DNA from 2 places in the Streptomyces sp. NPDC002386 genome. Region 1 is predicted to be linked to the other one. Evidence: predicted binding sites of a transcription regulator. Region 1 holds the regulator's gene; the other holds the start of a gene.

Region 1 (10,174 bases):
TTCGGCGGCCGGCTGCGCGCCTGCGTCTCCGGTGCCTCCGCGCTCGCCCCCGAGATCGGCTTCTTCTTCGCCGGCGCCGGCATCCACATCCTGGAGGGCTACGGCCTCACCGAGTCCTCCGCGGCCTCCTTCGTCAACCCCGGCGAGGCGTACCGCACCGGCACCGTCGGCAAGCCGCTGCCCGGCACCGAGGTCCGCATCGCCGACGACGGCGAGATCCTGCTGCGCGGCCCCGGCATCATGGACGGCTACCACCAGCAGCCCGAGAAGACCGCCGAGGTGCTGGAGTCCGACGGCTGGTTCCACACCGGTGACATCGGCGAGCTGTCCCCCGACGGCTACCTGCGCATCACCGACCGCAAGAAGGACCTCATCAAGACCTCCGGCGGCAAGTACGTCGCGCCGGCCGAGGTCGAGGGCCAGTTCAAGGCGGTGTGCCCCTACGTCTCCAACATCCTGGTGCACGGCGCCGACCGGAACTACTGCACCGCCCTCATCGCCCTCGACGAGATCGCGATCCAGCAGTGGGCCAAGGACAACGGCCTCGACGGCAAGTCGTACGCCGAGGTGGTGGCCGCCCCGCAGACCGTCGAGATGGTCGACGGCTACGTCAAGGAGCTCAACGAGGGCCTGCAGCGCTGGCAGACCATCAAGAAGTTCCGGCTGCTGCCCCGTGATCTCGACGTGGAGCACGGCGAGATCACGCCGAGCCTGAAGCTGAAGCGGCCGGTCGTGGAGCGGGAGTACAAGCACCTCATCGACGAGATGTACGCCGGGACCCGGGAGTCCTGACGCCGTGAAGGGAGGACGGCGGGGGCCCCACCGGCGGTGCGGCCCCCGCCGTCGTTCCGACTGGCTTCGCATCCCGCCCGGAACTGACCGTCTTCCTGCGCCTCGGTAGCACAGTTCCCTTGCGTTGCCGCCCGCTTCGGTCACTCACCGCATTGGCTCGCGTCCTGTCTGTCACCCTGGCCGCATGGACATGGCGGCCATACCGACGCAGCGGGAGAACGACACCCACGCCCCGGTGGTGCGCGGGCACGCCGGCCTGCCCGGCAGCCCCCTCGCCCCGGGCTCCGCGCGCGCCCTGGTGCGCGCCGCGCTCGCCGACGTCCCCGGGGTGTCCCGGCGGTTCGTCGACGACGCCATGGCCGTCGTCAGCGAGCTCGTCACCAACGCCGTCGTCCACGCCGGCACCGACATCGAGGTGGACTGGCGCCTGGAGGCGACCGGCGCCCTCGTGGTCGAGGTCGGCGACCGCCATCCGGCCCGCGCCCCGCGCGACCCCGGCACCGGCGAGGCACCGTACGAGATGTCCGAGTACGGGCGCGGACTGCGCCTGATCGCCGTCCTCGCCGAGTCCTGGGGCGTCACCTACCGCCGGGGCGGGAAGACCGTGTGGGCGCGGCTGCGCCCCGGCGGCGAACCCCTGGACGGACCCGCCCCCGATCACGCCCTGGACGTCGCCGAGGTCCTCGCCCCGCGGCCCCGGGGCGCCGGACGCGACCGGGACTGGCTCGGCCGGGGCGCGCTGTCCTTCCTCGCCGAGGCCTCCGACCTGCTCGCCGGACAGCTCGACGAGAACCTGGTCGCCGCCCTCACCGGCCGCCTGATCGTGCCCCGGCTCGCCGACTGGTGCGCGGTGTGGCTGGAGGACGAGGCGACCGTACGCGGCGGCGACGGCGGCGCGCCCGCCCGGGTCTGGGTGGCCGGCGAGGACCGCGCCGAGGAACTGCACCGCGCCCTGGAGAAGGACCCGCCCCGGCCGCCGGAGGGCCTGAGGCCCGACCCCGAGCCCTACCCCTGGCCCGGTGAGGCGCTCGGCACCCACGGCACGGCCCTCGCCTTCCGCCTCATCGCCGGCGGCCGCCCGCTCGGCACCCTGGTCCTCGGGCGGTGCGGACAGCCCCGGTTTCCCGCCGAGGTCACCGGCCTGGTCGAGGACCTGAGCCGCCGGGTGGCCCTCGCCATCGGCGCGGCCCGGCAGTACGCCCGGCAGGCCACCATCAGCGCCGTCCTGCAGCGCGGGCTGCTGCCCGGAGCGGTCGCCGAGATCCCCGGGATGAGCAGCGCCCTCGTCTACGAGCCCCGCGACAAGGGCGGCCCGAGCGGCGACTTCTACGACCTGTTCCCGGCGGGCGACGGCCGCTGGTGCTTCGCCGTGGGCGACGTCCAGGGCAAGGGCCCGGAGGCGGCCGTCGTGATCGGGCTCGCCCGGCCGTGGCTGCGCCTGCTCGCCCGCGAGGGCTACCGGGTCGCCGACGTCCTGGACCGGCTCAACCAGCTCCTCCTCGACGACGCCACCGAGGCCGCCGACGCCGCGGCCCGCGCGCTGGTCGCGGCCGGCGGCCGGCCGGTGGCCGCCGGGGACGGACCGCAGACCCGCTTCCTGTCCCTGCTCTACGGCGAGCTGACGCCCCACGCGGACGGCGGCGTCCGCTGCACCCTCGCCTCCGCAGGGCATCCCCTGCCGCTGCTGCTGGACCCCGACGGCCAGGTGCGCACCGCCGCCCGCCCGCAGACCCTGCTCGGCGTCGTCGAGGACGAGACCTACACCAGCGAGACCGTCGAGCTGCGGCCCGGCGACAGCCTGCTGTGCGTCACCGACGGCGTCACCGAGCGGCGCTCGGGCTCCCGCCAGTTCGACGACGGCGACGGGCTCGCGCGGGCCCTGTCCGGCTGCGCGGGCCTGAACGCCGAGGAGATCGCCGAGCGGATCCGCCGCCTCGTGCACGACTTCGGCGGCGGCCAGCCCGAGGACGACCTGGCCCTGCTGGTGCTCCAGGCGGGGTGAGTCCCGCCGTACGGGACAATGGGGGACATGCCTTCCGCACTCCCCGACGGTGAGCCCGTCCCCGACGACGGCGCGCTGCCCGCCTCCGCGCTCGCCGGGGCCCCCGATCGCCCCCTCGGGTTCTACCTGCACGTCCCGTACTGCGCGACCCGCTGCGGCTACTGCGACTTCAACACGTACACCGCCACCGAGCTGCGCGGCACCGGCGGCGTGCTCGCCTCCCGGGACAACTACGCGGACACCCTGACGGACGAGATCCGGCTGGCGCGGAAGGTGCTCGGCGACGATCCCCGCCAGGTCCGCACCGTCTTCGTGGGCGGCGGCACGCCCACCCTGCTGGCCGCCGACGACCTGGTCCGCATGCTCGCGGCGATCCGGGACGAGTTCGGTCTGGCGCCGGACGCGGAGATCACGACCGAGGCGAACCCGGAGTCGGTCGACCCGGCCTACCTCGCCACCCTCCGCGAGGGCGGCTTCAACCGGATCTCCTTCGGCATGCAGAGCGCCCGGCAGCACGTGCTGCGGATCCTGGACCGCACGCACACCCCCGGCCGTCCCGAGGCCTGCGTGGCGGAGGCCCGGGCCGCGGGCTTCGAGCACGTCAACCTGGACCTGATCTACGGCACCCCGGGGGAGAGCGACGACGACTGGCGGGCCTCGCTGGACGCGGCGATCGGCGCGGGCCCCGACCACGTCAGCGCCTACGCCCTGATCGTCGAGGAGGGCACCCAGCTCGCCCGCCGCATCCGCCGCGGCGAGGTCCCGATGACGGACGACGACGTCCACGCGGACCGCTACCTGATCGCCGAGGAGAGGCTGTCCGCCGCGGGCTTCGACTGGTACGAGGTCTCCAACTGGGCCACCTCCGAGTCCGGGCGCTGCCTGCACAACGAGCTGTACTGGCGGGGCGCGGACTGGTGGGGCGCCGGACCCGGGGCCCACTCGCACGTGGGCGGGGTGCGCTGGTGGAACGTCAAGCACCCGGGCGCCTACGCGGCGGCCCTGGCCTCGGGCCGGTCCCCGGGCGCGGGACGCGAACTGCTCTCGGACGAGGACCGGCGGGTGGAGCGGATCCTGCTGGAGCTGCGGCTGCGGGAGGGCGCCCCGCTGTCCCTGCTGAAGCAGGACGGCCTGGCGGCCTCACGGCGGGCCCTGGCGGACGGCCTCCTCCAGGAGGGCCCGTACGGCGCGGGCCGCGCCGTCCTGACCCTGCGCGGCCGCCTGCTGGCGGACGCGGTGGTACGGGACCTGGTGGACTGATCGCTCCGGCGCCCGGCGCCCGCGAGGGCGTCAGACCTCGCCGTCGCCCGTGACGAAGTCGATCAGTTCCTCCACCCGTCCCAGCAGATCCGGCTCCAGGTCCTTGTAGGACCGCACCCGGGACAGGATGTGCTGCCAGGCCGCGCCCGTGTTCTCCGGCCAGCCCAGGGACCGGCACACGCCGGTCTTCCAGTCCTGGCCGCGCGGGACGCGGGGCCAGGACCGGATGCCCAGAGCGGCGGGCTTCACCGCCTCCCAGACGTCGATGTACGGGTGCCCGACGACCAGCGCGTGCTCGCTCGTCACCGACTGGGCGATGCGCCACTCCTTCGTGCCCGGCACCAGGTGGTCCACCAGGACACCCAGCCGCGCGTCCGGGCCCGGCGCGAACTCCGCGACGATCGACGGCAGATCGTCCACGCCCTCCAGGTACTCCACGACCACGCCCTCGATGCGCAGGTCGTCGCCCCACACCTTCTCGACCAGCTCGGCGTCGTGCCGGCCCTCGACGTAGATGCGGCCGGCGCGGGCCACGCGCGCGCGTGCGCCGGGAACGGCCACCGAACCGGACGCCGTACGGGTGGGCCGCGCCGGACCCGACGGCGGCCGCACCAGGGTCACCACCCTGCCCTCCAGCAGGAAACCGCGCGGCTCCAGCGGGAACACCCGGTGCTTGCCGAAGCGGTCCTCCAGCGTCACCGTGCCCGCCTCGCAGCCGATCACCGCCCCGCAGAAACCGGTCCCGGGCTCCTCCACCACCAGTCCCGGCTCCGCCGCGACCTCCGGCACGGGCTGGGACTTCTTCCACGGCGGGGTCAGATCCGAGGTGTACTGGCGCATTCGGACGACGATAGGAGAACCGGCGGCCCTGTGCTCATGACACGCCGAAACGCGCCGCCAGCTCGTCCCGTTGACGCCGGACGAACGCCGCGTCCACCACCGCTCCGTGACCGGGCACGTACAGCGCGTCCTCACCGCCCAGGGACAGCAGGCGGTCGAGGGCGTCCGGCCAGCGGGACGGGACCGCGTCCGGGCCCGCCTGCGGCTCACCAGACTCCTCCACCAGGTCGCCGCAGAAGACGACCTCCGGGACGCCCGGCACCAGCACCGCCAGATCGTGGGCGGTGTGGCCCGGGCCCACGTTGGCCAGCAGCACCTGACGACCGTCGCCGAGGTCCAGCGTCCACTCGCCCGAGACCAGGCGCCGGGGCGGCGCCAGGGCGTCCACCGCCTCGTCGGCGTCCGGTATCGGCAGTCCGTTCCTGACCGCGTCCAGGCGCAGTTCCTCGCGCTCGTGCGCCAGCACCGCGTCCATGCCGACCGCCGCGTACACCTCGGCCCCCGCCAGGGCGGACGCCCCGAAGACGTGGTCGAAGTGGGGATGGGTGAGCGCGAGATGGGTCACACGGTGCCCGGTGAGCCGCTCCGCCCGCTTCCGCAGCCGCGCGCCCTCGGCGAGGCTCGATCCGGCGTCCACCATCAGCGCCGTGCCCGCCCCGAGCACCAGGCCCGCGGTGCAGTCCCAGCCGGGCAGCCGGCACCGCCCGACCCCGTCGGCCAACCGCTCCCATCCCAGCTCTTCCCAAGTCACGGTCATGACGCGACGCTAACGGTAGGACGGGGTACGGCGGGACCGACCTTGCCCAGTGAGTACCCCACGGCCGTACACTGGCCGGGTACCGCTGGCACTCGGACACGCAGAGTGCCAGGCGGACGACCGAGGGCCGAGCGGAAGACGTGCTGGAGGTGCGCGCGGATGCTGAGTGAACGCAGACTTCAGGTGCTGCGCGCCATCGTCCAGGACTACGTGGGCACCGAGGAGCCGGTCGGTTCCAAGGCGCTCACCGAGCGGCACAGTCTCGGCGTGTCCCCGGCGACCGTGCGCAACGACATGGCCGCCCTGGAGGACGAGGGATACATCGCCCAGCCGCACACCAGCGCCGGGCGCATCCCCACCGACAAGGGCTACCGGCTGTTCGTGGACAAGCTCGCGGGCGTCAAGCCGATGACGGGGCCCGAGCGCCGGGCGATCCAGAACTTCCTCGAGGGCGCCGTCGACCTCGACGACGTCGTCGCGCGCACGGTGCGGCTGCTCGCGCAGCTGACCCGGCAGGTCGCCGTCGTGCAGTACCCGTCCCTGACCCGGTCCACCGTGCGGCACGTGGAGCTGCTCTCGCTCGCCCCCGCGCGCGTGATGCTCGTGCTGATCACGGACACCGGCCGGGTCGAGCAGCGGATGGTGGACTGCCCGGCGCCGTTCGGGGAGACGGCCCTCGCCGACCTCAGGGCGAGGCTCAACAGCCGGGTCGCGGGCCGCCGGTTCACCGACGTGCCGCGCCTGGTCGAGGACCTCCCCGAGGCGTTCGACCACGAGGATCGCGGTACGGTCTCCACAGTGCTCTCCACTCTGCTGGAGACACTGGTCGAGGAGAACGAGGAGCGGCTGATGATCGGCGGCACGGCCAATCTCACCCGCTTCGGACATGACTTTCCCCTCACGATCCGCCCCGTCCTGGAGGCCCTCGAGGAGCAGGTCGTGCTCCTCAAGCTCCTCGGCGAGGCGAAGGACCCGGGCGTGATGGTGCGCATCGGGCACGAGAACGCACACGAGGGACTCAACTCCACGTCCGTCGTGTCGGTCGGCTACGGTTCGGGCGGCGAGGCGGTTGCCAAGCTCGGCGTGGTCGGACCGACCCGCATGGACTACCCGGGAACGATGGGAGCGGTACGCGCAGTGGCACGGTACGTCGGACAGATCCTGGCGGAGTCGTAAGTGGCCACGGACTACTACGCCGTTCTCGGCGTGCGCCGCGACGCGTCGCAGGATGAGATCAAGAAGGCGTTCCGTCGGCTCGCGCGCGAGCTGCACCCGGACGTCAACCCCGATCCGAAGACCCAGGAGCGGTTCAAGGAGATCAACGCCGCTTACGAGGTGCTGTCGGACCCGCAGAAGAAGCAGGTCTACGACCTCGGCGGCGACCCGCTCTCCCAGTCGGGCGGCGCGGGCGCGGGCGGCTTCGGGGCCGGTGGCTTCGGCAACTTCTCCGACATCATGGACGCGTTCTTCGGCACGGCGTCGCAGCGCGGGCCCCGCTCGCGCACGCGGCGCGGCCAGGACGCGATGATCCGGATCGACGTCGAGCTGGACGAGGCGGCCTTCGGCACGACCAAGGACATCCAGGTCGACACCGCGGTCGTCTGCAACACCTGCAGCGGCGAGGGCGCGGCTCCGGGCACGACCGCCCAGACGTGTGACATGTGCCGCGGCCGCGGTGAGGTGTCGCAGGTCACCCGGTCCTTCCTGGGCCAGGTCATGACCTCCCGCCCCTGCCCCCAGTGCCAGGGCTTCGGCACGGTCGTGCCGACCCCGTGCCCGGAGTGCGCGGGCGACGGCCGGGTGCGCTCCCGCCGCACCCTCACCGTGAAGATCCCGGCCGGTGTCGACAACGGCACCCGCATCCAGCTCGCCGGCGAGGGCGAGGTCGGCCCCGGCGGCGGTCCGGCCGGCGACCTCTACGTCGAGATCCACGAGCTGCCGCACTCGACGTTCCAGCGGCGCGGCGACGACCTGCACTGCACGGTCACCATCCCGATGACCGCGGCGGCTCTCGGCACCAAGGTCCCGCTGGAGACGCTGGACGGCCTGGAGGAGGTCGACATCCGGCCGGGCACGCAGTCCGGCCAGTCGATCCCGCTGCACACCCGGGGCGTCACGCATCTGCGCGGCGGCGGCCGGGGCGACCTGATCGTCCACGTCGAGGTCACCACCCCGACCAAGCTGGACCCCGAGCAGGAGCGGCTGCTGCGCGAGCTGTCGAAGCTGCGGGGCGAGGAGCGTCCGCAGGGGCAGTTCCAGCCGGGGCAGCAGGGGCTGTTCTCGCGGCTGAAGGACGCGTTCAACGGGCGCTGAGGGAGACGGGCCGAGCCCCTCGGCCCAGCCAGGGGGCCCGGCCCCCTGGCCCCCGGACCGGGCCCGCCCGCCGGCCCGGCCCACCGGGCCGGAAAATGGCATGTGCCAGGCGGGAACACCCGATTCGGCGCACCCCCCGGGACGTGACAACATGCGGTCATGTCCTCCGCACTGACCGATCTCTTCCCCCGGCCGATCGTGCAGGCTCCCATGGCGGGCGGCGTCTCCGTGCCGCAGCTCGCCGCGGCCGTGTCCGAGGCCGGCGGGCTCGGGTTCCTCGCCGCCGGGTACAAGACCGCCGACGGCATGTACCAGGAGATCAAGCAGCTGCGGGGACTCACGGGCCGGCCCTTCGGCGTGAACCTCTTCATGCCGCAGCCCGAACACCCCGGTGCGGGCACCGGCTCCACCGGAGCGGCCGGGGCCGCGCCCTTCGACGCCGGCGCCGTGGAGGTCTACACCCACCAGCTCGCGGGCGAGGCCGCCTGGTACGAGACCGAGCTGGGCGACCCGGACAGCGGCCGGGACGACGGCTACGACGCCAAGCTCGCCGTGCTGCTCGACGACCCGGTGCCGGTGGTCTCCTTCCACTTCGGGGTCCCGGCCCGTGAGGTCATCGACTCCCTGCACCGCGCCGGGACGTTCACCCTGGCCGCCGCCACCACCCCCGAGGAGGCGCGCGCGGTCGAGCGGGCCGGGGCCGACGCGGTGATCGCGCAGGGCACCGAGGCCGGCGGCCACCAGGGCACCCACCGGGACGTCCCCGAGAACGACGGCTCCGGCATCGGGCTGCTGTCGCTGCTCACGCAGGTCCGCGAGGCCGTGCGCATCCCGGTCGTCGCCGCCGGCGGCATCATGCGCGGCGCCCAGATCGCCGCCGTCCTCGCGGCGGGCGCGAGCGCCGCCCAGCTCGGCACGGCCTTCCTCGCCACCCCGGAGTCCGGGGCCCACGCCCTGCACAAACAGGCACTGACCAATCCGCTGTTCGCGCGCACCGAACTGACCCGCGCCTTCTCCGGCCGCCCGGCGCGCGGCCTGGTCAACCGCTTCCTGCGCGAGCACGGCCCCTACGCCCCCGCCGCCTACCCGGAGGTCCACCACGTGACGGCGCCGCTGCGCAAGGCCGCCGCCAAGGCCGGTGACGCGCAGGGCATGGCGCTGTGGGCGGGCCAGGGGCACCGGCTGGCCCGGGAACTGCCGGCCGCGCAGTTGGTGGAGGTGCTGACGGCCGAGCTCGCCGCGGCCCGGACGGAGCTGTCGGCCGGGGGTGACGCGCGATGACCGCGCCGGTGTTCGTCGTCGACTCGCTCGAGGGTGTGGGCCCGGGCTCGGTCATCGACGTGGAGGGACCCGAGGGCCGGCACGCCGTCTCGGTGCGGCGGCTGCAGCCCGGTGAGGAAGTCGTGATCACCGACGGCCGGGGCCGGGGAGCCTCCGGGGTCGTCGTCAGCACCTCGGGCAAGGACCACATGTCCGTCGAGGCCCGCGCGTTCCCGGCGGAGCCCGAACACAGCCCTCGCATCACCGTCGTCCAGGCCCTCCCGAAGGGCGACCGCGGTGAACTGGCCGTGGAGATGATGACCGAGACGGGCGTCGACGCGATCGTGCCCTGGCAGGCCGCGCGCTGCATCACCCAGTGGAAGGGCGACCGCGGGCAGAAGGCCCTCGCGAAGTGGCGCGCCACCGCCCGCGAGGCCGGCAAGCAGTCCCGCCGCCTCCGCTTCCCCGAGGTCGCGGACGCCGCGACGACCCGACAGGTCGCCGCCCTGCTCGCCGCGGCCGACTTCGCCGCCGTGCTCCACTCGGACTTCGAGCACGACAGCACCCCCCTCGCCACCGCCGAACTCCCCGGGCAGGGCGAGATCGTGCTGGTCGTGGGACCCGAAGGAGGCGTGGCCCGCGACGAGTTGGCGCTCTTCGAGGAGGCGGGCGCCAAGCCGTGCGTGCTGGGCCCCACGGTGTTGCGCACCTCCACCGCCGGCACCGCCGCGGCGGCCCTCCTGCTGGGCCGCACCGGCCGCTGGTCCTGAGCGCCGGGGGACAGTCATGGAACTCGCCCAAGTCCGGCTCCTCGTGAGCGACTTCGCGGCCTGCTACCGCTTCTACGCCGACGTCCTCGGCCTCAGGCCGCAGTCCGGGACCGGCGAGGGACCGTACGAGAAGTTCAGCCCGCACGCCGGCTCGGCCGGGATCGCGCTGCAGGACCGCGC
Region 2 (10,174 bases), on a different contig from region 1:
TCCCCGCGCGCACCTCAGCTGAGGGTCTGCAGCGCCGCCGCGTCGTACGGCTTCAGCTCGTCGAAGCGGTCGCCGAGCACCTTCGCCGCCCACTCGGGGTCCTGGAGCAGGGCGCGGCCGACGGCGACCATGTCGAACTCCTCGTCCTCCAGGCGGTCCAGCAGGTTGTCGATGCCCTTGACCGGGGAGCCCTCGCCCTGGAAGGCGCTGATGAAGTCGCCGTCGAGGCCGACCGAGCCGACGCTGATGACCGGCTTGCCGGTGAGCTTCTTCGTCCAGCCGGCGAGGTTCAGGTCGGAGCCCTCGAACTCGGGGAGCCAGTAGCGGCGGGTGGAGGCGTGGAAGACGTCGACGCCGGCGGCGACCAGCGGGGCGAGGATCGCCTCCAGCTCCTCGGGGGTCTCGGCGAGACGGGCGTCGTAGGCTTCCTGCTTCCACTGCGAGAAGCGGAAGATGACCGGGAAGTCCGGGGAGACCGCGGCGCGGACGGCCGCCACGATCTGCGCGGCGAAGGTGGTCCGGGCGACCGGGTCGCCGCCGTAGGCGTCGGTGCGGCGGTTGGTGCCCTCCCACAGGAACTGGTCGAGCAGGTAGCCGTGGGCGCCGTGCAGCTCCACGCCGTCGAAGCCGATGCGCTCGGCGTCGGCCGCGGCCCGGGCGAACGCCTCGATGACGGCGTCGATGTCGTCCTGGGTCATGGGGGTGGCGTCGTCGGTGCCGTCCACGCGCAGGCCGGAGGGGCCGTGGGAGGGGGCGTCCGGGTGCGGGTTCTGGCCCTGCTTGCGGACCGTGCCGATGTGCCAGAGCTGCGGCACGATGGTGCCGCCCGCCTGGTGCACCGCCTCGACGACCTTGGCCCAGCCGGCGAGCTGCTCCTCGCCGTGGAACCGCGGCACACGGCTGCTGCCGCCGGCCGACTCGTGGCCGACGTAGGTGCCCTCGGTGACGATGAGGCCGACACCCGCGGCGGCGCGCCGGGCGTAGTACGACACCACGTCGTCGCCGGGGACGCCGCCCGGGGAGAACATCCGGGTCATCGGCGCCATCACGATGCGGTTCGGCACGGTGAGGCCGCCCAGCGTGATCGGGCGGGAGAGGATCTGGGCCGCGCGGGAGGCGGGGGGCGGCGTGACGGTCACGTGGGGACTCCTCGGGAACGACTCGATAGACCGGTTGGTATGTGCGCACGCATTGTTGCAGCTCCTTAAGGAACCTCCCAGCGACTGTCGCACATTCCGCTCGCGGCCGGGGAGTCCTGTGACCCCTGACACGCCCGAGGGCGGTACCCCCTGCCTTGCGACAGGGGGTACCGCCCTCGGAAAGGACAGGCCGATCCGCGCGGGATCAGAAGTCCATGTCACCGCCCGGCATGCCGCCCGGAGCGGCCGCGGCGGCCTTCTCCGGCTTGTCGGCGATGACGGCCTCGGTGGTGAGGAACAGCGCGGCGATGGAGGCGGCGTTCTGCAGCGCGGAACGGGTCACCTTCGCCGGGTCGATGATGCCCTCGGCGACCAGGTCGACGTACTCGCCGGTCGCGGCGTTCAGGCCGTGGCCCGGGGTCAGGTTGCGCACCTTCTCCACCACGACACCGCCCTCGAGGCCGGCGTTGACGGCGATCTGCTTCAGCGGGGCCTCGAGCGCGAGCTTCACGGCCTGGGCGCCGGTCGCCTCGTCACCCTCGAGCTCCAGCTTCTCGAAGACCTGGGAGGCCTGCAGCAGGGCCACGCCACCACCGGCGACGATGCCCTCCTCGACGGCGGCCTTCGCGTTGCGGACGGCGTCCTCGATGCGGTGCTTGCGCTCCTTGAGCTCCACCTCGGTGGCGGCACCGGCCTTGATGACCGCGACACCGCCGGCGAGCTTCGCCAGGCGCTCCTGCAGCTTCTCGCGGTCGTAGTCCGAGTCGCTGTTCTCGATCTCGGCGCGGATCTGGTTCACGCGGCCGTTGACCTGCTCCGAGGAGCCGGCACCGTCGACGATGGTGGTCTCGTCCTTGGTGATGACGACCTTGCGGGCGCGGCCCAGGAGGTCCAGGGTCGCGTTCTCCAGCTTGAGGCCGACCTCCTCGGAGATGACCTCGCCGCCCGTGAGGATGGCGATGTCGCCGAGCATGGCCTTGCGGCGGTCGCCGAAGCCCGGGGCCTTGACGGCGACGGACTTGAAGGTGCCGCGGATCTTGTTGACCACCAGGGTCGACAGGGCCTCGCCCTCGACGTCCTCGGCGATGATCAGCAGCGGCTTGCCCGACTGCATGACCTTCTCCAGCAGCGGGAGCAGGTCCTTGACGGAGCCGATCTTGGAGTTGGCGATGAGGATGTACGGGTCCTCGAGCGACGCCTCCATGCGCTCCATGTCGGTCGCGAAGTAGGCGGAGATGTAGCCCTTGTCGAAGCGCATGCCCTCGGTGAGCTCGAGCTCGAGACCGAAGGTGTTGCTCTCCTCGACGGTGATGACGCCTTCCTTGCCGACCTTGTCCATGGCCTCGGCGATCAGCTCGCCGATCTGGGTGTCGGCGGCGGAGATGGACGCGGTGGAGGCGATCTGCTCCTTGGTCTCGACGTCCTTCGCCTGCTCCAGCAGGGCGGCGGAGACGGCCTCGACGGCCTTCTCGATACCGCGCTTCAGGGCCATCGGGTTGGCGCCGGCGGCGACGTTGCGCAGGCCTTCCTTGACCAGGGCCTGGGCGAGCACGGTCGCGGTGGTCGTACCGTCACCGGCGACGTCGTCCGTCTTCTTGGCGACTTCCTTGACCAGCTCGGCGCCGATCTTCTCGTACGGGTCCTCGAGCTCGATCTCCTTGGCGATGGAGACACCATCGTTGGTGATCGTGGGGGCGCCCCACTTCTTCTCGAGGACGACGTTGCGGCCCTTGGGGCCGAGCGTCACCTTGACGGCGTCCGCGAGCTGGTTCATGCCGCGCTCGAGGCCGCGCCGCGCCTCCTCGTCGAACGCGATGATCTTGGCCATGTGAAGTGGTCCCTCCAGGACTGGGGGTGATTCCTTCGGACCGCGCCCGCGCCCGCGACGGACGGCTCGCCGGCCGCGTGGTTCCTTGCCCCACTTGGCCTGCGGGCCTCACCGACCCGGTCCTCACTGTCACTCTCACCTTCAGAGTGCTAACGCAATGATTAGCACTCGGCATGGTCGAGTGCAAGCGCCTCCCGGGGTACGGGCGCCGTCGTCAGCCACCCGCGAACAGGGCCCGGGCGCGGCGAAGGGCCCGCACCCTGTGCGAGGTGCGGGCCCTTCGTACAAGAAACGTTCAGGCGCTGAGGCGAACCATGTCGGCCTGCGGGCCCTTCTGGCCCTGCGAGATCTCGAACTCCACCCGCTGGCCCTCTTCAAGGGTGCGGTAGCCGTCCATCTGAATGGCGCTGTAGTGGACGAATACGTCCGCACCACCGTCGACCGCGATGAAGCCGTACCCCTTCTCCGCGTTGAACCACTTGACGGTGCCCTGAGCCATGCCTAACTCCCCTATTACTGGCCCTTGCACAGATCCGCACTTCGCGGACCCGGGTCAGACCTCACCCCCCATTGGACGGGGGCGTGCGCCGGAACGCGTCGACCGCCGCTGAATGTATCTGCCCAACTGCCGTCTGCAACAGGTCAATCGGACGAGAAATATGGACGCGAACGGTCCGGAATGTAGCGTGAATTCGCCCGAATTCAGGGCAAGTCGGGCCCCATAAAATGCGCAAAAGCCGCAGAAAGCACCCACACTTTGGCTACTTCTTGTCGGGTGCACCGCGGTGAATCCAAGACTCCCGAACCGCGGTCCGGGAGCGGGTTCCCCAACTCTACCGCGCTCAATCACACAGAATGGCCCCCTCCGTTTCTCTCACGGGGGAGGCCATTCGATGAACAATCGGTAACCGGAGTTACCGAAGGTAATGATCGGTCATTCTGTCAGCCGCCGGCGACGGCCGGAATGATGGAGACACCGGCGCCGTCCGGAGTCGCGGTCTGCAGCCCCTGCTCGAAACGGACATCGTCGTCGTTGACGTACACATTGACGAAACGGCGCAGCTTGCCCTGGTCGTCCAGCACCCGGGCGGCGATCCCGGTGTGGTTCGCCTCCAGGTTCTCGATGACCTCGGCGAGGTTCGCGCCCTCGGCGGCGACCTCGGCCTGCCCGCCGGTGTAGGTGCGCAGGATGGTGGGGATGCGAACGGTCACGCTCATGCGAGGCCAGCCTCTCGGAAGGAGTCCAGGTTCGGGCGGATGGTGGCGGTCAGCCCGGTGCCGGCCACCGCGTCGAGGGTCTTGAGGCCGTCGCCGGTGTTGAGGACGACCGTGGTCTTCGCCGGGTTCAGCACGCCCTCCTTGAGCAGCTTGCGGGTGACGCCGACGGTCACGCCGCCGGCCGTCTCCGCGAAGATGCCCTCGGTCCGGGCCAGCAGCTTGATCGCGTCCACGACCTCCGCGTCCGTCACGTCCTCCACCGCTCCGCCGGTGCGGCGGGCGATGTCCAGGACGTACGGCCCGTCGGCCGGGTTGCCGATGGCGAGGGACTTGGCGATGGTGTCCGGCTTCTGCGGCCGTACGACGTCGTGGCCCGCCTTGTACGCGGTCGACACCGGCGAGCAGCCCTCGGCCTGGGCACCGAAGATCTTGTACGGCCGGTCCTCGACCAGGCCGAGCCTGATCAGCTCCTGGAGACCCTTGTCGATCTTCGTGAGCTGGGAGCCGGAGGCGATCGGGACCACGATCTGGTCCGGCAGCCGCCAGCCGAGCTGCTCGCAGACCTCGTACGCCAGGGTCTTGGAGCCCTCCGCGTAGTACGGCCGCAGGTTTACGTTGACGAAGCCCCAGCCCTCGCCGGCCGGGTCGCCGATCAGCTCGGAGCAGAACCGGTTCACGTCGTCGTAGTTGCCCTCGATGCCGACGAGCTCGCCGCCGTAGATCGCGGCCATGACGACCTTGCCCTGCTCCAGGTCGTGCGGGATGAACACGCAGGAGCGGAGGCCGGCCCGGGCGGCGGCGGCGCCGACCGCGCCGGCGAGGTTGCCGGTGGAGGAGCAGGACAGGGTGGTGAAGCCGAAGGCGCGGGCGGCCTCCAGGGCCTGGGCGACGACGCGGTCCTTGAAGGAGTGCGTGGGGTTGCCGGAGTCGTCCTTCACGTACAGGCCGCCGGTGACGCCCAGCTCGCGGGCCAGGTTGTCGGCCTTGACGAGCTTGGTCCAGCCCGGGTTCAGGTTCGGCTTGTCGGCCACGTCGGCGGGGACGGGCAGCAGCGGCGCGTAGCGCCAGATGTTCGCGGGACCCGCCTCGATGCGCCGGCGCAGCTCTTCGGCGTCGTAGGCGGAGAAGTCGTAGGCGATCTCCAGCGGGCCGAAACACTCCTCGCACGCGAAGACCGGTCCGAGGGGTACCCGGTGGCCGCACTCGCGACAGCTCAGGGCAGCGGCGGGGCCGAGATCGACGGCGGGATTGCTGGTGCTTGCAACTGTCTGCACAGCCATGGAGGCGAGGCCCTTTCTCCTCATCTTCCTCACGACGCATCTCGCCGTGAGACGGATTTGGCACCTTCCCTGGCCGGGAGCCTCGCGCGAAACGAGTGCGGCTCAGGGGGGTTGCCGGGGCTTCATCGGGCCGTGTCCCTCTGCCCCTCTGGATGAGCGGTATTCGGTTGTGAACGCCGGGAGACCCCCGACATGCGATGGTCATCGGCGTTGTTCAAGACTGTAACCGACGGCCGGGACAGTTGAGATAGTCGTCCGAACCGCGAGATGCATCACCCCCCTCAACAGGTGTGATCACGACAGTGAGGAGCCGCAGACCGTGCTGGAAGAAGTCGAGCGCTGGCTGGCCACCCGCTCCTGGTCCGTGGCCGACCGCCCGCTGCACGGAGTCCTGGCCGCCAAGCAGCGCACCGGGCAGTCCGTCTCCGTCGTCCTGCCCGCGCTCAACGAGGAGGAGACGGTCGGCGACATCGTCGCCGTCATCCGTCACGACCTCGTGCGGCAGGCTCCGCTGGTCGACGAGATCGTCGTCGTCGACTCCGGCTCCACCGACCGCACCGCTCAGGTCGCCGCCGCGGCGGGCGCCCGGGTGGTGCACCGCGACAGCGTCCTGCCGCGCATACCGGCCGTCCCCGGCAAGGGCGAGGTGCTGTGGCGCTCGCTGCTGGCGACGAGCGGGGACATCGTCTGTTTCGTCGACGCCGACCTGAGGGAGTTCTCCTCCGACTTCGTCCTCGGCATCGTCGGCCCGCTGCTCACCGACCCGGACGTCGACCTGGTCAAGGCGATGTACGACCGCCCGCTCACCGTGCCCGGCGGGCGCGCCTCCGGCCCGGCCGCCGCCGGGCAGGGCGGCCGGGTCACCGAGCTGATGGCCCGCCCGCTGCTGAACATGCACTGGCCGCAGCTCGCCGGCTTCGTGCAGCCGCTGGGCGGGGAGTACGCGGCCCGCCGCTCGCTGCTGGAGCAGCTTCCGTTCCCGGTGGGCTACGGTGTGGAGCTGGGCATGCTGGTGGACGCGCTGCACCTGGTGGGGCTGGACGCGCTGGCCCAGGTGGACGTGGGGGTGCGCAGGCACCGGCACCAGGACGGGCAGGCGCTCGGCCGGATGGCCGCGGCCATCTACCGCACCGCCCAGCTCCGGCTGGCCCGCGGCCACCTCGTACGGCCCTCGCTCACCCAGTTCGAACGGGGCGAGGACGGGTTCGAGCCGCGCACCTACCCGGTGGACACCGAGGAGCGGCCGCCGATGGTGGAGATCGCCGAGTACGCGCACCGCAAGGTGGCCTGAGCCACGGGCGTGCGGCGCGTTGAACGCGGAAGAACGGCTGTATACAGCCCCCTTCCGGGGCGGAGCGTACGTTTGAGCGTTTCCGGGCCGGGCTAGGTTGAGAATCATGGCTTCAACGCAGGGTGCTGAGGTGCTGGTCGCGTCCAACCGCGGCCCGGTTTCGTACGAGGTGCTCGAGGACGGCTCGCTGAGCGCCAGACGGGGCGGGGGCGGGCTGGTCTCGGGGCTGTCGGCCATCGGGCCGGACCACGACGCGGTGTGGGTCTGCGCCGCGCTCGGCGACGGCGACCGGGAGGCGGTACGGCGGGCGGGCGGAGGTCCGCTGCCGGCCGAGGACACCGGCGAGCAGCGGGTGCGGATGCTCGACATCGACGCGACCGTGTTCGCCGACGCCTACAACGGCATCGCCAACTCGGCGCTCTGGTTCGTCCACCACATGCTGTACCAGACCCCGCTGGAGCCGGTCTTCGACGCGGAGTTCCGCCGCCAGTGGGCCTCGTACCAGGCGTACAACCGGGCGTTCGCCGAGGCGCTGGCGCAGGAGGCGGCCGAGGGAGCCGCGGTGCTCATCCAGGACTACCACCTGGCCCTCGCCCCGCGGATGCTCCGCCAGCTCCGCCCCGACCTGCGCATCGGCCACTTCTCGCACACCCCGTGGGCCCCGCCGGACTACTTCCGGCTGCTGCCCGACGACATCGCCGCCGAGCTGCTGACCGGCATCCTCGGTGCGGACCGGGCGGCGTTCCTGACCAGGCGCTGGGCGGACGCGTTCACCGACTGCTGCCACGCGGTGCTCGGCCCCGGCATCCCGTCCGGGACCCGGATCGGGGTGCACGGGCTCGGCGCGGACGCGGACTTCCTGCGCGAGCGGGCGCACCGGCCGGACGTGGACGAGCGGATGGCGGCGCTGCGCGCGGAGATCGGCGAGGGGCGCCGGACCGTCGTCCGGGTGGACCGCACCGAGCTGTCCAAGAACATCGTGCGCGGACTGCTCGCGTACCGGCAGCTCCTGGAGGCCCGCCCCGAGTGGCGCGAGCGGGTGGTGCACCTCGCGTTCGCCTACCCCTCGCGGCAGGACCTCGCGGTCTACCGCGACTACACGGCCGAGGTGCAGAGGGTCGCGGACGAGATCAACTCCCGTTTCGGGACGCCCGGCTGGACGCCGGTGGTGCTGCACGTCAAGGACGACTTCGCCCGCTCCCTGGCCGCCTACCGGCTCGCGGACGTGGCCCTGGTCAACCCGATCCGGGACGGCATGAACCTGGTCGCCAAGGAGGTGCCGGTCGTCTCCGACGAGGGGTGCGCGCTGGTGCTGTCGCGGGAGGCCGGGGCCTACGAGGAGCTGGGCGAGGACGCGATCGTGGTCAACCCGTACGACGTGGTGGGCACGGCGGACGCGCTGCACACCGCGCTGAGCCTGCCGCCGGGCGAGCGGGCGGAGCGGTCCAAGCGGCTGGCCGCCGCCGCCACCGCGCTGCCGCCGGCGCGGTGGTTCCTGGACCAGCTCGACGCGCTGACCGGCTGACGGCCACCGGCCGGGCGGGCCGGGTCAGCCGAGCCGCGCGGCCAGCGCGCGCAGCAGCGCGACGACGCCCTCGGGGCCGTCGACCACCAGGTCGGCGCGTTCGGCCAGTTCCGTGACCTCGGTGCTGCCGCTGCAGACCAGCAGGCCGGGGACGCCCTCGGAGCGGAGCTCCTCGACGGCCGCGAAGGCGGGCAGGTCGCCGAGGTCGTCGCCCGCGTAGAGGACCGATCCGGCGGCGGTGCGGCGCACGTGGTCGAGGAGGGCGACACCCTTGTCCATGCCGGGCGGGCGCAGTTCCAGGACCAGCCGGCCGGGTTCGACGATCAGGCCGTGCCGGGCGGCGAGTTCGGTGAGGGGTCCGCGCAGGGCCTCGAAGGCGGCCTGCGGGTCGTCGGCGCGGCGGGTGTGCACGGCGACGGCCCGGCCCTTGTCCTCGGTCCAGGTGCCGTGGCCGGCGCCGGCGCGCTCCAGCAGGCCGGGCAGTTCGGCGCGGACCGCGGCCACACCGGGGTGCGGCGGGGGCGCGGTGACCTCGCCGGTCGCGGCGTCCCAGCGCTCGGCGCCGTAGTGGCCGAGGACGGTGAGGTGTTCCAGGCCGGGCACGTCCGCGAAGCCGCCGTACCGCACCGCGACCTCGGCGGGCCGGCCGGTGACCACGGCGACGGAGGCCACCTCGGGGGCGAGCCCGGCGAGCGCCGGAACGGCGTCGGGGTGGGCGCGGGCCTGCTCGGGGTCGGCGACGATCGGGGCGAGGGTGCCGTCGAAGTCGAGTCCGATCACCGCCGCGCGGGGCTTGGCCAGCAGGGTGTGCAGTCCGTCGCGGCCCGCCTGGGTCGCCGGGGTCGGCAGGAGGTCCATACAGGGACACTATCCGGCGCGGGCCCGGGTCACTCCTGGAGCGTCTCCCCCGGCCGGCGCGGGCGGTTCAGCGCTCCGCGCGGCGGGCCTCGCGCACCCGGCGCAGGCGGTTCACCGTGACCGGGTCGGCGGCGAGCGCCCGCGCGTCGTCCAGGAGGGCGTTGAGGAGCTGGTAGTAGCGCACCGGGGTGAGACCCAGCTCCTCGCGGATGGCCCGTTCCTTCGCGCCGGGGCCGGCGAAGCCCCGGCGTTCCAGCGCGAGGACGGCCCTTTCACGGCTGCCCAGTTCCTCCATGGGGCCACCGTAGCGCCGGGCACCGACAGCCGGCCTCAGTTCACGTCGGCGCTGTCCGCGGCGGACGCCGTCGACTGGAGCCGGGACAGCACGTCGGCGGGGCTGCCGCCGGGGGTGACCGCCTGGCCGATGTTCTTCTTCACGGCCGCGCTGACCGAGGCCCAGGAGGTCTTGCCGACCGGGTAGAGCTGGGAGAGCGGCAGCTCGTCGAGGAAGGGACGCAGGGCCTTGTCGCCGGCCGCGTCCGAGTCGGACATCACGCCGGACGCGGAGTCGGTGACCGGCAGCAGCCCGTACTCGCGGGAGAAGGCCAGGACGTTCTTCTTCTCGTAGACGAAGTCGAGGAAGTCGCCGATCTCGCGGGCGTGCCCGTTCTGCTTGAAGCCCATCATCCAGTCGGCGACGCCCATGGAGGCCTTGGCCCGGCCGGTGCGGCCCGGCATCGGGACGGTGCCGAACTTCACGCCCTTCCTGGCGGCCTGCTGGATCAGCGTGGGGTGGCCGTTGAGCATGCCGACCTGGCCGTCGGCGAAGGCGGCGAAGGCGTCCGCGCGGTTCAGCTTGCCGGGGGCGACCGGGCCGGTCAGGCCCTTGCCGACCAGGTCGTCCTTGAGCCAGGTGAAGGTCTCCACGTTCTTCGCGGAGTCGATGCTGTAGGCGCCGATGTCGTCGGTGTAGCCGTCGCCGCCGCCCAGCAGCCACTGCATGGTCTCGGCCTGGGCCTCCTCGGGGCCGAGCGG

What was found. Region 1 encodes HrcA, which represses chaperone genes, less so after heat shock. Its sites were predicted from a motif close to TTNGCACTCNGNNNNNCNGAGTGCNAA; they were not measured.
Region 2: groL (chaperonin GroEL) is a predicted target of HrcA. The motif match lies at 3,129-3,155, and genes of this name have one in related genera.

What each region holds. Positions count from the first base shown of each region.
Region 1 is NZ_JBSFBX010000001.1:390,812-400,985, reverse strand. It holds gene ACWCPN_RS01805 (AMP-dependent synthetase/ligase) at 1-792, shown strand, start outside; gene ACWCPN_RS01800 (SpoIIE family protein phosphatase) at 983-2,794, shown strand; gene hemW (radical SAM family heme chaperone HemW) at 2,822-4,054, shown strand; gene ACWCPN_RS01790 (DUF3097 domain-containing protein) at 4,085-4,894, opposite strand; gene ACWCPN_RS01785 (MBL fold metallo-hydrolase) at 4,929-5,651, opposite strand; gene hrcA (heat-inducible transcriptional repressor HrcA) at 5,811-6,827, shown strand; gene dnaJ (molecular chaperone DnaJ) at 6,828-7,964, shown strand; gene ACWCPN_RS01770 (nitronate monooxygenase) at 8,124-9,245, shown strand; gene ACWCPN_RS01765 (16S rRNA (uracil(1498)-N(3))-methyltransferase) at 9,242-9,994, shown strand; gene ACWCPN_RS01760 (VOC family protein) at 10,011-10,174, shown strand, end outside.
Region 2 is NZ_JBSFBX010000003.1:137,197-147,370, reverse strand. It holds gene ACWCPN_RS07805 (NADH:flavin oxidoreductase) at 15-1,139, opposite strand; gene groL (chaperonin GroEL) at 1,345-2,967, opposite strand; gene ACWCPN_RS07795 (cold-shock protein) at 3,263-3,466, opposite strand; gene ACWCPN_RS07790 (MoaD/ThiS family protein) at 3,910-4,185, opposite strand; gene thrC (threonine synthase) at 4,182-5,465, opposite strand; SAM riboswitch class I at 5,483-5,624, opposite strand; gene ACWCPN_RS07780 (glucosyl-3-phosphoglycerate synthase) at 5,785-6,756, shown strand; gene ACWCPN_RS07775 (alpha,alpha-trehalose-phosphate synthase (UDP-forming)) at 6,863-8,281, shown strand; gene otsB (trehalose-phosphatase) at 8,306-9,139, opposite strand; gene ACWCPN_RS07765 (DUF3263 domain-containing protein) at 9,207-9,434, opposite strand; gene ACWCPN_RS07760 (extracellular solute-binding protein) at 9,470-10,174, opposite strand, start outside.